DNA from 3 places in the Bacillus sp. FAU20 genome. Region 2 is predicted to be linked to each of the others. Evidence: a T-box and tRNA genes for the amino acid it is inferred to sense, from the RefSeq annotation. Region 2 holds a T-box; the other regions hold tRNA genes.
What was found. The T-box of region 2 lies ahead of AC0OM3_RS09045 (tryptophan--tRNA ligase). A T-box ahead of a tRNA ligase gene usually reads a tRNA of that ligase, here a tRNA-Trp.
Positions count from the first base shown of each region.

Region 1 (4,864 bases), on a different contig from region 2:
TTACTCCTATCGTCATATGCTCCATCATTTCTTTCATCACATATAAATAATCATCTACATGCGTTGTCTTTAATGGGTCTAAGCGATCGGAAATTTGAGATAATACAGCTCTTTGACATGCTAAAACTGCCTGACTAGGTCCATAATATGATAGGAAATCTGTACACTTACGATATTTCCGTAATAAATCATGTGTATACAAATCATATACAAAAGTATTACAATACATCGCTAAACTCATCATATCACTATTTAATTGCTCTTTTGATAATGATTTCGCTCTCTTGCACATATAAAAGAATGTAAATTCCAATACTTCTTTATGAGATAATAAATGTTTACAATCGGTTATACACTTCTCATTAAATTTAACTCTATCCCAAATTTCAATATCCCTATCTGTCAATTCACCTATACGATATTTAATAATTAAATAATTTAAAGCAACTGATTGCGTCAAAAGATCCCATGTTTCATATTCCAATGAAGTATGAACAAACTCAGCTAATCCTTGCGCTATCATAAAATCATTTGCCTCTTCATACCAACCAATCTCTTGGCATAAGCGAAGAATACGCACTAAAGTTGGAATTTCATCTTTATGAAACTGCGGTAATTTCTTTGCTTTATTCATGCCATATACGATAAATGACGCTAAATTTTCTTCTTTATAAAATTCTTTCTCTTTCCATACTAATATAGTTCGTTCTTTCCCCTCACCTTTTGGGTGACAAGGTACAAGCAAAGAAAATAATTCAGCGAAATTATTTGGTTCTATATATGTATCTGTAACCAAATTCCAATTTGGATCGCCCTGTACAGCCTTCATATAATTCCCCTTCCCTTTTCATCTATGTAGGAAATATTAATTTATTATCGCGCCACTAAAAATTAATATTGTTATATTCAAAATCTCTCATAATACTTATATCTATCAGTATATCATCTTTTCTCTTATTAAAAATGAAGAATAACAAATTTTAAAAAACTGTCGAAATTATTAACCACATACTTATTATATAATGTCTCAGATACATCACGCTAACATATTAGTTTAATCCATATATGCTAGAATAATGTATCTGAACTTTATATATAATTTAGCTCTTTATGAGTGACCATCAGACTCTCGGTTAATGAAAGTTTCAATTTACTCTGTATGCTCTGAGATTTCGCTCAAGGCAAATCCAGCTTGATCATCTGCTGATTCCCTTATAGCTAAATCTCCTAGTGCTAACATGCCAATAAGTTGACCACTATCAACTACTGGTAATCGTCTAATTTGATGCTGTGCCATTAGCTCTGTAGCTTTTTCAATAGAATCATTTGGAGAAACTGAGATAATATTTGTTGTCATCACATTTGTAATTTTATTAGATCCAGGATGTTTTTCAGCAATCCCTCGAACGACTAAATCTCGATCAGTAACAAGCCCAACAACTTGCTCATTTTCAACAACTGGGATTAATCCAACTGATTCTTCCTTCATTTTAACAGCTGCCTCATATACATTGTCTAGCGGTGTACAATGTACAATATGGGTACTCATTAAGTCTCTAACTCGTGTCATTATTTATTTCCTCCTTTTTATACATACCATAGCTTTTCCAAAATCCCTTTATTTATTTCTGGAAAGTAACGTAATAAAAAGGATTAACAAAATAAAAAAGAGCCAGCATAATGCTGACTCTTTTTTGTATGACCCGTACGGGATTCGAACCCGTGTTACCGCCGTGAAAGGGCGGTGTCTTAACCACTTGACCAACGGGCCATGGCTCCGCAGGTAGGACTCGAACCTACGACCGATCGGTTAACAGCCGATAGCTCTACCACTGAGCTACTGCGGAATAATATATGGTGGGCCTAAATGGACTCGAACCATCGACCTCACGCTTATCAGGCGTGCGCTCTAACCAGCTGAGCTATAGGCCCATATACTTTACAGGGGCAGTAGGAATCGAACCCACACTGGAGGTTTTGGAGACCTCAGTTCTACCTTTAAACTATGCCCCTAAATGATGCCGGCTAGAGGACTTGAACCCCCAACCTACTGATTACAAGTCAGTTGCTCTACCAATTGAGCTAAGCCGGCATAAAAAAATGGTGGCTCGGGACGGAATCGAACCGCCGACACGAGGATTTTCAGTCCTCTGCTCTACCGACTGAGCTACCGAGCCAACATAAATGGCGGTCCCGACCGGGGTCGAACCGGCGATCTCCTGCGTGACAGGCAGGCATGTTAACCACTACACCACGGGACCATTTGGTTGCGGGGACAGGATTTGAACCTGCGACCTTCGGGTTATGAGCCCGACGAGCTACCGTGCTGCTCCACCCCGCGACAATATAAAGTTTTAAAAAATGGAGGAGGTAGAGGGATTCGAACCCCCGCGCGACTCTCGCCGCCTGTCGGTTTTCAAGACCGATCCCTTCAGCCGAACTTGGGTATACCTCCATGAAGGAAAAAATATTTTATTATTATATGTCTAAACCATTAAAGAAAAAATGGAGGAGGTAGAGGGATTCGAACCCCCGCGCGATTCTCACCGCCTGTCGGTTTTCAAGACCGATCCCTTCAGCCGAACTTGGGTATACCTCCGAGACATATATTAAATAAAGTGGAGCCTAGCGGGATCGAACCGCTGACCTCCTGCGTGCAAGGCAGGCGCTCTCCCAGCTGAGCTAAGGCCCCATGTTTTTTGGGAATATCGGGAAGACAGGATTTGAACCTGCGACCCCCTGGTCCCAAACCAGGTGCTCTACCAAGCTGAGCCACTTCCCGTTAATAAAAGCGCGCCCGAGAGGAGTCGAACCCCTAACCTCTTGATCCGTAGTCAAACGCTCTATCCAATTGAGCTACGGGCGCATATGGTGCCGAGGGCGGGGGTCGAACCCGCACGGTGGTCACCCACCGCAGGATTTTAAGTCCTGTGCGTCTGCCTGTTCCGCCACCCCGGCATGTCATATTGAAAATTGGAGCGGAAGACGGGATTCGAACCCGCGACCCCAACCTTGGCAAGGTTGTATTCTACCACTGAACTACTTCCGCAAGACATGTATGAGTTATTTTATTAAAAGTGCGGGTGAAGGGAGTCGAACCCCCACGCCAAAGGCGCTAGATCCTAAGTCTAGTGCGTCTGCCAATTCCGCCACACCCGCATATTTCATTAAAATGGTGAGCCATGAAGGACTCGAACCTTCGACCCTCTGATTAAAAGTCAGATGCTCTACCAACTGAGCTAATGGCTCTTAATGGCTGGGCTAGCTGGATTCGAACCAGCGCATGACGGAGTCAAAGTCCGTTGCCTTACCGCTTGGCTATAGCCCATTAATTAAGAATGGTGGAGGGGGGCAGATTCGAACTGCCGAACCCGAAGGAGCGGATTTACAGTCCGCCGCGTTTAGCCACTTCGCTACCCCTCCGACATATATGGTGGAGGATGACGGGATCGAACCGCCGACCCCCTGCTTGTAAGGCAGGTGCTCTCCCAGCTGAGCTAATCCTCCATTTTGCCTGGCAACGTCCTACTCTCACAGGGACAAGGTCCCAACTACCATCGGCGCTAGAGAGCTTAACTTCCGTGTTCGGTATGGGAACGGGTGTGACCTCTCTGCCATCATTACCAGACTGTATTCATTTAAGACAAGAATCATTGTAACTTATTCACTTCTGAAAGTCAACAAGTTTTTTATATTCTTTCAAAACTAGATAACATTGCTACATATTATATGGTTAAGTCCTCGATCTATTAGTATTCGTCAGCTCCACATGTCACCATGCTTCCACCTCGAACCTATCAACCTGATCATCTTTCAGGGATCTTACTAGCTTACGCTATGGGAAATCTCATCTTGAGGGGGGCTTCATGCTTAGATGCTTTCAGCACTTATCCCTTCCGCACATAGCTACCCAGCTATGCCCTTGGCAGAACAACTGGTACACCAGCGGTGCGTCCATCCCGGTCCTCTCGTACTAAGGACAGCTCCTCTCAAATTTCCTACGCCCACGACGGATAGGGACCGAACTGTCTCACGACGTTCTGAACCCAGCTCGCGTACCGCTTTAATGGGCGAACAGCCCAACCCTTGGGACCGACTACAGCCCCAGGATGCGATGAGCCGACATCGAGGTGCCAAACCTCCCCGTCGATGTGGACTCTTGGGGGAGATAAGCCTGTTATCCCCGGGGTAGCTTTTATCCGTTGAGCGATGGCCCTTCCATGCGGAACCACCGGATCACTAAGCCCGACTTTCGTCCCTGCTCGACTTGTAGGTCTCGCAGTCAAGCTCCCTTATGCCTTTGCACTCTACGAATGATTTCCAACCATTCTGAGGGAACCTTTGGGCGCCTCCGTTACACTTTAGGAGGCGACCGCCCCAGTCAAACTGCCCACCTGACACTGTCTCCCGGGTCGATAAGACCCGTAGGTTAGAATTTCAATACAGTCAGGGCGGTATCCCACCAGCGCCTCCACCGAAGCTAGCGCTCCGGTTTCAATGGCTCCCGCCTATCCTGTACAAACTGTACCAAAATTCAATATCAGGCTACAGTAAAGCTCCACGGGGTCTTTCCGTCCTGTCGCGGGTAACCTGCATCTTCACAGGTACTATAATTTCACCGAGTCTCTGGTTGAGACAGTGCCCAAATCGTTACACCTTTCGTGCGGGTCGGAACTTACCCGACAAGGAATTTCGCTACCTTAGGACCGTTATAGTTACGGCCGCCGTTTACTGGGGCTTCAGTTCAGAGCTTCGCTTACGCTAACCCCTCTCCTTAACCTTCCAGCACCGGGCAGGTGTCACCCCCTATACTTCGCCTTACGGCTTCGCAGAGAGCTGTGTTTTTGCTAAACAGTCGCTTGGG
Region 1 is NZ_JBVYHY010000027.1:403,762-408,625, reverse strand. Features, by position in the region: gene AC0OM3_RS27755 (DUF3965 domain-containing protein) at 1-829, opposite strand, end outside; gene AC0OM3_RS27750 (CBS domain-containing protein) at 1,151-1,570, opposite strand; tRNA gene AC0OM3_RS27745 (tRNA-Glu) at 1,700-1,771, opposite strand; tRNA gene AC0OM3_RS27740 (tRNA-Asn) at 1,773-1,847, opposite strand; tRNA gene AC0OM3_RS27735 (tRNA-Ile) at 1,856-1,932, opposite strand; tRNA gene AC0OM3_RS27730 (tRNA-Trp) at 1,943-2,013, opposite strand; tRNA gene AC0OM3_RS27725 (tRNA-Thr) at 2,020-2,092, opposite strand; tRNA gene AC0OM3_RS27720 (tRNA-Phe) at 2,102-2,177, opposite strand; tRNA gene AC0OM3_RS27715 (tRNA-Asp) at 2,186-2,261, opposite strand; tRNA gene AC0OM3_RS27710 (tRNA-Met) at 2,265-2,341, opposite strand; tRNA gene AC0OM3_RS27705 (tRNA-Ser) at 2,363-2,455, opposite strand; tRNA gene AC0OM3_RS27700 (tRNA-Ser) at 2,507-2,599, opposite strand; tRNA gene AC0OM3_RS27695 (tRNA-Ala) at 2,620-2,692, opposite strand; tRNA gene AC0OM3_RS27690 (tRNA-Pro) at 2,709-2,782, opposite strand; tRNA gene AC0OM3_RS27685 (tRNA-Arg) at 2,793-2,866, opposite strand; tRNA gene AC0OM3_RS27680 (tRNA-Leu) at 2,870-2,958, opposite strand; tRNA gene AC0OM3_RS27675 (tRNA-Gly) at 2,975-3,049, opposite strand; tRNA gene AC0OM3_RS27670 (tRNA-Leu) at 3,079-3,159, opposite strand; tRNA gene AC0OM3_RS27665 (tRNA-Lys) at 3,174-3,249, opposite strand; tRNA gene AC0OM3_RS27660 (tRNA-Gln) at 3,254-3,328, opposite strand; tRNA gene AC0OM3_RS27655 (tRNA-Tyr) at 3,340-3,423, opposite strand; tRNA gene AC0OM3_RS27650 (tRNA-Val) at 3,432-3,507, opposite strand; rRNA gene rrf (5S ribosomal RNA) at 3,513-3,628, opposite strand; rRNA gene AC0OM3_RS27640 (23S ribosomal RNA) at 3,730-4,864, opposite strand, start outside.
Region 1: it has a tRNA-Trp gene. The T-box ahead of AC0OM3_RS09045 (tryptophan--tRNA ligase) is inferred to sense a tRNA for this amino acid. The anticodon was not compared.

Region 2 (4,864 bases):
TTTACGAAATCTTTATCATCAGTAACAGGAAATGTAACTGGATTTTTGAGTACTGTTACAGAGGTTGTTTTAACATTTGTAATGGTTCCATTTATATTGTTCTATCTTTTAAAAGATGGTGAGCAATTGCCGAATCACTTTTTAAAGTTTATTTCAGAGCAAAGACAACCAGCAGCAATGAGAATACTAGACGATATGCATTATGCGATTAGTTCGTACATTAGAGGGCAAATTATCGTGAGCTTGTTTATCGGTATTATGCTATTAATCGGTTACCTTATTATCGGTATAAAATATGCGGTATTACTTGCGATTTTAGCGATGATTGTAAATATCGTTCCGTACGTAGGACCAATTATCGCGATTACACCAGCGTTAATTATCGCATTTATCGACTCGCCAGCAATGGTGTTAAAAGTAATTATCGTTATGATGGTTGTACAATTAGCAGAAGGTAAATTTATTTCTCCGCAAGTTATGGGGAAAAAGTTAGACATTCATCCGATTACTATCATTTTTATTATTTTAACTGCCGGAAATTTATTTGGGATTATGGGCATTATTTTAGCGATTCCAGGGTATGCGATATTAAAAGTGTTAGTAACGCACGGTTATAGATTTGTTAAGTTGAATACGTGAAAAAAAGAGCTAAAACAGTGGGAACTGTTTTAGCTCTTTTTTATTAACAATTCATTTGCATATTGGCGCGCCCATTGATCCGCTTCTAATATAGCATCTAGTGAAGGATCTTTTACGTTATGATGAGCTTCAACTGTTTTGTAAATTGTTTTTTCAATATCGAAAAAGGCAATTTCATTTTTTAAGAATAGTGCATTTGCAATTTCATTTGCTGCATTTAATACAGCGGGAGTAGTACCACCGATTTTGCCACATTCATATGCGTATTGTAGACAAGGGAACTTCTCTAAATCTGGTTTTTCAAAATGTAAACTACCAATTTCTAATAAATTTAATTTTTCATAGGAAGAAGATAGCCGAGTAGGGTAGTGAAACGCATATTGAATTGGCATTCTCATATCAGGAGCACCGAGCTGCGCAATAACTGATCCATCAATAAACTCTACTAAAGAATGAATAATACTTTCTTTATGAATCATTACATCAATTTTTTCATAAGGAATATCAAATAGCCATCTTGCTTCCATTACTTCGAACCCTTTATTCATTAATGTGGCAGAATCAATCGTTAGTTTTGCCCCCATTAACCAGTTTGGGTGCTTTAAAGCATCTTTTGCTTGTAATGTTTGCATTTCATCACGTGTTTTATCACGGAATGCACCGCCAGAAGCTGTAACGATTAATTTGTCAATTTCTTTATTATTTTCTCCGTTTAAACATTGGAAAATAGCTGAATGTTCGCTATCGACTGGAATTAAACGACATCCGTTTTGCTTGGCCAGTTCAGTTACGATATGACCAGCTGCAACTAACGTTTCTTTATTAGCGATGGCAATATCTTTCTTCGCTTTTAATGCTTCAATTGTTGGAAGTAACCCTGAAACACCAATGACGGAACTTAATAAAAGATTTGAATCAGGGTGAGTAGCTACCGCAATTAAGCCATCTGTTCCGTATGTAATTTTTACGTTGGTTGAAATACGCGTACGAAGCGTGTCTGCTAATTCTTTTGTCGCAACGCTTACAATGCGAGGTTGAAACGTTTCGATTTGTTGCTCAAGAAGATCAATATTATAATTTGCGGTTAAACCGACGATTTTGAAATGTTCAGGATGAGCTGAAACGACATCTAATGCAGATGTGCCGATAGATCCTGTTGAACCTAAAATAGATATATATTTTACCATGAAAAAACCTCCAAAGTTGTTTCGAGTATTTCTGCAAACCTATATGGTATTAGACAATTGAAGTGGAAATTCCTGCTATATAAAGTAGAAAATTTTGGTTTGTTTAGAAGTGAAATGTGATAAACTGTAAAAAATAATGAAAAGCGATGAAAGAGAAGAGTACATATTCGAAACTTTTCAGAGAGCTGATGTATGATATGGTGGGAATCAGTAAGGGATGAATGTGGAATGGGCTCTGGAGCTTCTAACTGAAATGAGTAAGTAAAGACGGTTGCTTCACGTTAAGAAGTTGAAGTGAGCTATTCATGATAGCTAATTAAGGTGGTACCGCGGGAGTCTCTCGTCCTTTTTTAAGGATGAGGGGCTCTTTTTATTTTGAGAAAGGAGGAGTTAGGATGAGTGACAAAATAATGTTAACAGGAATTAAGCCGACAGGTTATCCGCATTTAGGAAATTATATTGGTGCGATTAAACCTGCATTACAAATGTCAAAGAATAATGAAGGAAAAGCATTGTACTTTATAGCTGATTATCATGCATTAAATGCTGTGCATGATCCGAGTCAGTTTAGTAGTTATACGAAAGAGGTAGCAGCTACTTGGCTATCGCTTGGACTTGGAGAAGATGTGATTTTTTATCGACAAACGGAAGTGCCGGAGATTCTAGAATTAGCTTGGATTTTAGCTTGCCTAACTCCGAAAGGTCTTATGAACCGTGCTCATGCATATAAAGCGAAGGTGGAGCAAAATAAAGAAGCAGGGTTAGAGGTCGATGCGGGAGTGAATATGGGGTTATACACGTACCCGATTTTAATGGCAGCTGACATATTATTATTTCAAGCTACTCATGTACCAGTTGGAAAAGACCAAATTCAGCATATTGAAATTGCTCGTGATATTGCGACGTATTTTAATCATACATTTGGCACGACATTTACACTTCCAGAGTATGTCATACAAGAAGAAGGAGCTATTTTACCTGGTCTTGACGGAAGGAAGATGAGTAAAAATTACGGAAATGTGATCCCATTATTTGCAGAGCAAGAAAAACTACGAAAATTAATATTTAAAATCAAAACAGATTCTTCACTTCCAAATGAACCGAAAGAACTAGAAACCTTATTTACAATTTATAAAGAATTTGCGACAGAAGACGAAGTACAGTCATTACGTGAAAAATATGAGACTGGAATCGGATGGGGCGATGTTAAAAAAGAGTTATTTCGCGTTGTAGATCGTGAGTTAGCTGGACCTCGGGAGAAATACGCAATGTATATGAATGAGCCAAATTTATTATATGAAGCGTTAGAAAAAGGTGCTGAGCGGGCACGTGCTATTGCGAAGGTAAATTTAGAGGAAATTAAAAAGCAGATTGGATTTGAGAGGGAACGTTAAGCGTTCCCTTATTTTTTTAGATAATCTGTAATAATCCTCTCAATAACAGGAGGAAGATTATTAGGTAATTTATCAAGTGAAAAGAAGCGTAGTTCTTTTGATTCACTTTGATCGCATACAAGTTCACCATGAAATTCTCGGCAAATATAAACAACGAGTACACCGTGTACTTGATCGCCGTTTGGATAGATTTGAAAGAAGTCTGGCCCTGAGTATGTACGGAATAGTTCTGGATTTTTAATAATAAGTCCAGTTTCTTCAAACACTTCTCGTTTTAAAGCATCTTCTAACGTTTCGTTATATTCTAGGGCACCACCAATAATGCCCCAGCGTTTAAAATCTGTACGGAGTTGCAGCAATACTTCATCTTTTTCATTTAATATAATGGCGTGTGATCCTATTAAAATAAGTGGATGATTTCCTACTAGATTTCTCATATCTTCAATATAACCCATGTCATTGCTCCTTGTATTTAATAATAGTTAGGAAGTTCTTTTAACATTCTTTCTGTTTTACGTGCTGTAAAGGCTAAGTTATGGTCATCTTTTGTTCTGAAAAATAATGTGCGTAAAAAGGTTTTAATATTGGCACATAAAATACAATACTCATTAAGCGAAAGGCGTTTTCTAATTTGAGGAAGCCTTTTTATTTTTTTATGAATAATAGAAATTAACTCGTTTTGAGGAAAATCATGATACAGCATTGCTAGTAATGGCGTAACAATGCGTTCATCTTCGTTATTATGAAAAAGGTCAGATGGAATAAAGATTTTATTTAATAAACAATGAATTAATTCTTCGTACCATTCAAAAGTTGTATACGTATTATGAACAATTTCAGTAAAGGCATCAGATACATGAGCAAGACAATGAGCCCATCCTTTATTTTCAATATAGCCTCGAAAATCCGTTTCTAAGTTTGTATATGTAATGAGTTTATTTTTTATTTCCTCGATATCCTCCTCTGTAAAAAAGTAGTGCGAGTTAGCGAATTGGAGTATTAACGCAATTAACGAAACAGTGTAAGAACGTGTGAAAACCCCATCTGAATGCGGGGAGTAAATGTCACAATATAAATACTCATCACTTAAACAAGTATGTAAAAGCAATTTCAGCTGATCATCCATAAGAAATTCATGATGAATAAAATGTACAAAACATTTATATATAAGTTGATAACGAACGTAACTATCAGTCGTTCCGATATACTGAAGCATGTTCAAAGTTAATTCATTAATATCTATATGTTGTAGTTGCGTATAGTCATTTTGTTGTATAAGCTCTAACTGTTGTTGCAATGCTGTAATATCCACTGGAGAACCTCCTCCGCACTTTAAAGATGCGATCTTTTCTAGTATTCTATATATTCAAGGACAATCCTGCTCATGCAAGGAGAACGATTACAAATTCGAGTATGATATAGATGAGGGAAGAATATGGCGACGATAGAACAGTTAGAAAAACATTTTAAAATAAGAAGAAGTGCTTCTTCTATTATGATAAAAGAAAATAATGCAGAGGTTTTTACAGAAGAGCAATTAGAGGGAATGATGCAGTATTGCGTTGCCGAAGCTGAAAAAGATGGATTAGAAAAATTACATTTTGAAATTTCTTCAAAAAGCCCAAATTATGATGTGTATAAAAA
Region 2 is NZ_JBVYHY010000011.1:124,491-129,354, forward strand. Features, by position in the region: gene AC0OM3_RS09035 (AI-2E family transporter) at 1-639, shown strand, start outside; gene AC0OM3_RS09040 (1-deoxy-D-xylulose-5-phosphate reductoisomerase) at 669-1,826, opposite strand; T-box leader at 1,964-2,177, shown strand; gene AC0OM3_RS09045 (tryptophan--tRNA ligase) at 2,222-3,220, shown strand; gene AC0OM3_RS09050 (NUDIX hydrolase) at 3,229-3,675, opposite strand; gene AC0OM3_RS09055 (DUF2785 domain-containing protein) at 3,693-4,532, opposite strand; gene AC0OM3_RS09060 (GNAT family N-acetyltransferase) at 4,656-4,864, shown strand, end outside.

Region 3 (4,864 bases), on a different contig from region 2:
ATCTAAATGTATATAACATATAGATTTATTATACAGAACAAACGTTCTAACAATCAATACTAGTGCTATTATTATTTTGACCTTTTTCTTAAACAGTATACAAAAAAGAGTAGTGATTCGAATGTATCTCAAATCGGCTACTCTTTTCTTTACAATCTTCCTATTAAATTATACGGCTGTACTTCCCACGTTTCATACGGAATAAAATGTGTTGCTCTCATTGCATCAAGCGTTCTGGATTTCATATGAGGACGCGTTATATACTCATCTATGTTCTCTTCATTTAAATCAACAAATTTAGCCTCTTGTATCTCTTCAGGTTGAGTTTTTATTTCACCACTTATATATGCTACTTTAAAAACAACAGCTAGAATATGCATAGAGGTATTATAATAAACCCCTGTAATTCCGATAGGCTTCACCGTTAACCCTGTTTCCTCTTTTATTTCCCTACAGACAGCTTGATCGAGCGCTTCGCCTTCTTCTACCTGTCCTCCTGGCAACTCCCACGTATCAGCTCGCCAGTGCACTTTTGTTAATAACACTTCATTTTTTTCATTTGTTAAATAACCTGCTACAGCAACTATATGCTTTGGTGTCTTATGTTCCATATTAAGCCTCCTAGAGATAATGAATATTATATATATCCCTATAATCATATTCACTACCTACAACAAAATACCTTTAATACTTCATCACCTTAATTAACTTCATAAAAAAGACCCTATCCGCTAAGCGAAAAGGGTCATCTATCGTATTACTCTCCTAAGTCTACGTTGTGATAAACTTGTTGAACATCTTCCAAATCTTCTAATGCATCAACCATTTTCTCAAATTGTGCTTGAGCATCTTCAGGAAGTGTTACATCACTTTGTGCAAGCATTGTTAATTCTGCAACTGTAAACTCCTCAACGCCAGCACCTTTAAGTGCAGATTGTACTGCATGGAATTGATCTGGTTCAGCATACACGATAACAGAATCTTCTTCTTCTAGAATGTCACGTGCATCTACATCTGCTTCCATTAAAATTTCAAGAACTTCATCTGATGTTTTACCTTCAAGGCCGATAACAGCTGTCGCATCAAACATGTAAGCTACAGAACCGTTCACACCCATATTACCACTATTTTTGCTAAATGCAGCTCGTACATCTGCTGCAGTACGGTTTACGTTATTTGTAAGTGTATCTACAATAACCATAGCTCCATTTGGTCCGAATCCTTCATAACGAAGCTCGTCATAATTTTCTTCTGAACCGCCTTTTGCTTTTTCAACTGCACGATCAATAATTGTTCTTGGAACATTGTATGTTTTCGCACGCTCTAATACAACTCTTAGCGCTTGGTTTGATTCTGGATCTGGCTCGCCTTGTTTTGCTGCCACATAAATTTCACGCCCAAATTTCGCGTATATACGGCTTGTATTTGCATCTTTTGATGCTTTTTTGTCTTTAATATTGTTCCATTTACGGCCCATACTTTCCACTCTCTTTCCCGTTTTAAATCTACATAAAAATATTAATATGAAATATAATGTGTGTTCAACACATTTTTAAAAGAAATATAAAAAGTTCATTTTTGATTCATATTACAGACATAATATAAATCACTATCATTTTGTTCTTTCGACAAGTTATATTATACATGAATTCCTACGTTTATTACGAATTTTAGAAGCACATAGTATAATTTAACAAAAAGACTCTAACATTTCTGTTAGAGTCTTTTTATATTGCCGATACCGATTTCTATAATATTTCCATAATTACTTTCTATTGTTATATAATAAAAATAGGAAATAATTTGAAGAAAAGATGGAGGGAGAATTATGACACATTCAAAAGACAAAAAATCACATGCTTTTAAAGGAATAGGAGATAAGTTAAACCCAACTATCTATCAAGTAAGATTCATGAAATTAGATGAAACAATCCAATTTGAGGCGTTTCCTGAATTGAAGGAATTAGGGGACTGGTTAAGTACTTCAACACATATGTGGGCGTGCCACTCAACTATGTATAAGTACAACAGAGAAGAGTTTGAAAAGAAGTTTTTAGAAATTACAAACTTAACCGTTGATAATGTACTAATATCTACTGGTGGTGTCGGATTTAACTTCATGTCACCGGGGTGGAGAAATTCTCTCTAGAGTGCTCGAAAGGAATATTGTATATGCAATATTCTGCTGGAATTTTATAGTATACAACAATTAAAAGGATACAAATGAATGTTTGTTTTTATCCTTTTAATGTTTCGCAGTTTACTCACCGTACACTTTTTCTGCTTATTTTGTCATGTAATGAAAAGAAAACACAAAAAAACTCTATACTAATTGTATAGAGTTTTTTACGCCGTTCATGATACCGATGGTCGGGGTCGAACCGACACTCCCGAAGGAACACGATTTTGAGTCGTGCGCGTCTGCCAATTCCGCCACATCGGCACAAAAGAAAAGGCGGCAACCGGATTTGAACCGGTGATAAAGGTTTTGCAGACCTCTGCCTTACCACTTGGCTATGCCGCCATATAAAATTTTATTGGAGCGGAAGACGGGATTCGAACCCGCGACCCCAACCTTGGCAAGGTTGTATTCTACCACTGAACTACTTCCGCAAAAATGGCTGGGCTAGCTGGATTCGAACCAGCGCATGACGGAGTCAAAGTCCGTTGCCTTACCGCTTGGCTATAGCCCATCGAATTCTTACTTAATTATATGTAAGTATCCATTAGATTATTTGTAATTTTTAAAATAAAAATGGGGCGACTGATGGGAATCGAACCCACGAATGCCGGAGCCACAATCCGGTGCGTTAACCACTTCGCCACAACCGCCATGTTGTGTAAATATATATTTGGCAGGGGCAGTAGGAATCGAACCCACACTGGAGGTTTTGGAGACCTCAGTTCTACCTTTAAACTATGCCCCTATGTAAATGGTGGAGGGGGGCAGATTCGAACTGCCGAACCCGAAGGAGCGGATTTACAGTCCGCCGCGTTTAGCCACTTCGCTACCCCTCCGAAACTTACATGGTGCCGGCTAGAGGACTTGAACCCCCAACCTACTGATTACAAGTCAGTTGCTCTACCAATTGAGCTAAGCCGGCATATTTTATTAAAATAAATGGTGGCTCGGGACGGAATCGAACCGCCGACACGAGGATTTTCAGTCCTCTGCTCTACCGACTGAGCTACCGAGCCTTATTAAAATGGCGGTCCCGACCGGGGTCGAACCGGCGATCTCCTGCGTGACAGGCAGGCATGTTAACCACTACACCACGGGACCATTTGGTTGCGGGGACAGGATTTGAACCTGCGACCTTCGGGTTATGAGCCCGACGAGCTACCGTGCTGCTCCACCCCGCGATAATACTATTCATATAAAAATTATATGGTGGAGGATGACGGGATCGAACCGCCGACCCCCTGCTTGTAAGGCAGGTGCTCTCCCAGCTGAGCTAATCCTCCAAAGTGGTGACCCGTACGGGATTCGAACCCGTGTTACCGCCGTGAAAGGGCGGTGTCTTAACCACTTGACCAACGGGCCAAATATTATAAATCCTATGGCGGAGAGCAAGGGATTCGAACCCTTGATACGCTTGTGACGTATACACGATTTCCAATCGTGCTCCTTCGGCCAACTCGGACAGCTCTCCAATGGCTCCGCAGGTAGGAATCGAACCTACGACCGATCGGTTAACAGCCGATAGCTCTACCGCTGAGCTACTGCGGAATAATATTGCCTGGCAACGTCCTACTCTCACAGGGACAAGGTCCCAACTACCATCGGCGCTAGAGAGCTTAACTTCCGTGTTCGGTATGGGAACGGGTGTGACCTCTCTGCTATCATTACCAGACATTATTCTTTTGAGACAATCATTATTATAACTTATTTACTTTAAAAGTCAACAAGTTTTTTATGTTCTCTCAAAACTAGATAACATTGCTACATATTATATGGTTAAGTCCTCGATCTATTAGTATTCGTCAGCTCCACATGTCACCATGCTTCCACCTCGAACCTATCAACCTGATCATCTTTCAGGGATCTTACTAGCTTACGCTATGGGAAATCTCATCTTGAGGGGGGCTTCATGCTTAGATGCTTTCAGCACTTATCCCTTCCGCACATAGCTACCCAGCTATGCCCTTGGCAGAACAACTGGTACACCAGCGGTGCGTCCATCCCGGTCCTCTCGTACTAAGGACAGCTCCTCTCAAATTTCCTACGCCCACGACGGATAGGGACCGAACTGTCTCACGACGTTCTGAACCCAGCTCGCGTACCGCTTTAATGGGCGAACAGCCCAACCCTTGGGACCGACTACAGCCCCAGGATGCGATGAGCCGACATCGAGGTGCCAAACCTCCCCGTCGATGTGGACTCTTGGGGGAGATAAGCCTGTTATCCCCGGGGTAGCTTTTATCCGTTGAGCGATGGCCCTTCCATGCGGAACCACCGGATCACTAAGCCCGACTTTCGTCCCTGCTCGACTTGTAGGTCTCGCAGTCAAGCTCCCTTATGCCTTTGCACTCTACGAATGATTTCCAACCATTCTGAGGGAACCTTTGGGCGCCTCCGTTACACTTTAGGAGGCGACCGCCCCAGTCAAACTGCCCACCTGACACTGTCTCCCGGGTCGATAAGACCCGTAGGTTAGAATTTCAATACAGTCAGGGCGGTATCCCACCAGCGCCTCCACCGAAGCTAGCGCTCCGGTTTCAATGGCTCCCGCCTATCCTGTACAAACTGTACCAAAATTCAATATCAGGCTACAGTAAAGCTCCACGGGGTCTTTCCGTCCTGTCGCGGGTAACCTGCATCTTCACAGGTACTATAATTTCACCGAGTCTCTGGTTGAGACAG
Region 3 is NZ_JBVYHY010000027.1:196,301-201,164, reverse strand. Features, by position in the region: gene AC0OM3_RS26765 (NUDIX hydrolase) at 150-611, opposite strand; gene AC0OM3_RS26760 (YebC/PmpR family DNA-binding transcriptional regulator) at 758-1,477, opposite strand; gene AC0OM3_RS26755 (DUF3884 family protein) at 1,829-2,149, shown strand; tRNA gene AC0OM3_RS26750 (tRNA-Leu) at 2,362-2,443, opposite strand; tRNA gene AC0OM3_RS26745 (tRNA-Cys) at 2,454-2,524, opposite strand; tRNA gene AC0OM3_RS26740 (tRNA-Gly) at 2,539-2,613, opposite strand; tRNA gene AC0OM3_RS26735 (tRNA-Gln) at 2,619-2,693, opposite strand; tRNA gene AC0OM3_RS26730 (tRNA-His) at 2,757-2,832, opposite strand; tRNA gene AC0OM3_RS26725 (tRNA-Trp) at 2,854-2,927, opposite strand; tRNA gene AC0OM3_RS26720 (tRNA-Tyr) at 2,935-3,018, opposite strand; tRNA gene AC0OM3_RS26715 (tRNA-Thr) at 3,029-3,104, opposite strand; tRNA gene AC0OM3_RS26710 (tRNA-Phe) at 3,123-3,198, opposite strand; tRNA gene AC0OM3_RS26705 (tRNA-Asp) at 3,208-3,283, opposite strand; tRNA gene AC0OM3_RS26700 (tRNA-Met) at 3,287-3,363, opposite strand; tRNA gene AC0OM3_RS26695 (tRNA-Val) at 3,390-3,465, opposite strand; tRNA gene AC0OM3_RS26690 (tRNA-Glu) at 3,470-3,544, opposite strand; tRNA gene AC0OM3_RS26685 (tRNA-Ser) at 3,562-3,653, opposite strand; tRNA gene AC0OM3_RS26680 (tRNA-Asn) at 3,656-3,730, opposite strand; rRNA gene rrf (5S ribosomal RNA) at 3,739-3,854, opposite strand; rRNA gene AC0OM3_RS26670 (23S ribosomal RNA) at 3,955-4,864, opposite strand, start outside.
Region 3: it has a tRNA-Trp gene. The T-box ahead of AC0OM3_RS09045 (tryptophan--tRNA ligase) is inferred to sense a tRNA for this amino acid. The anticodon was not compared.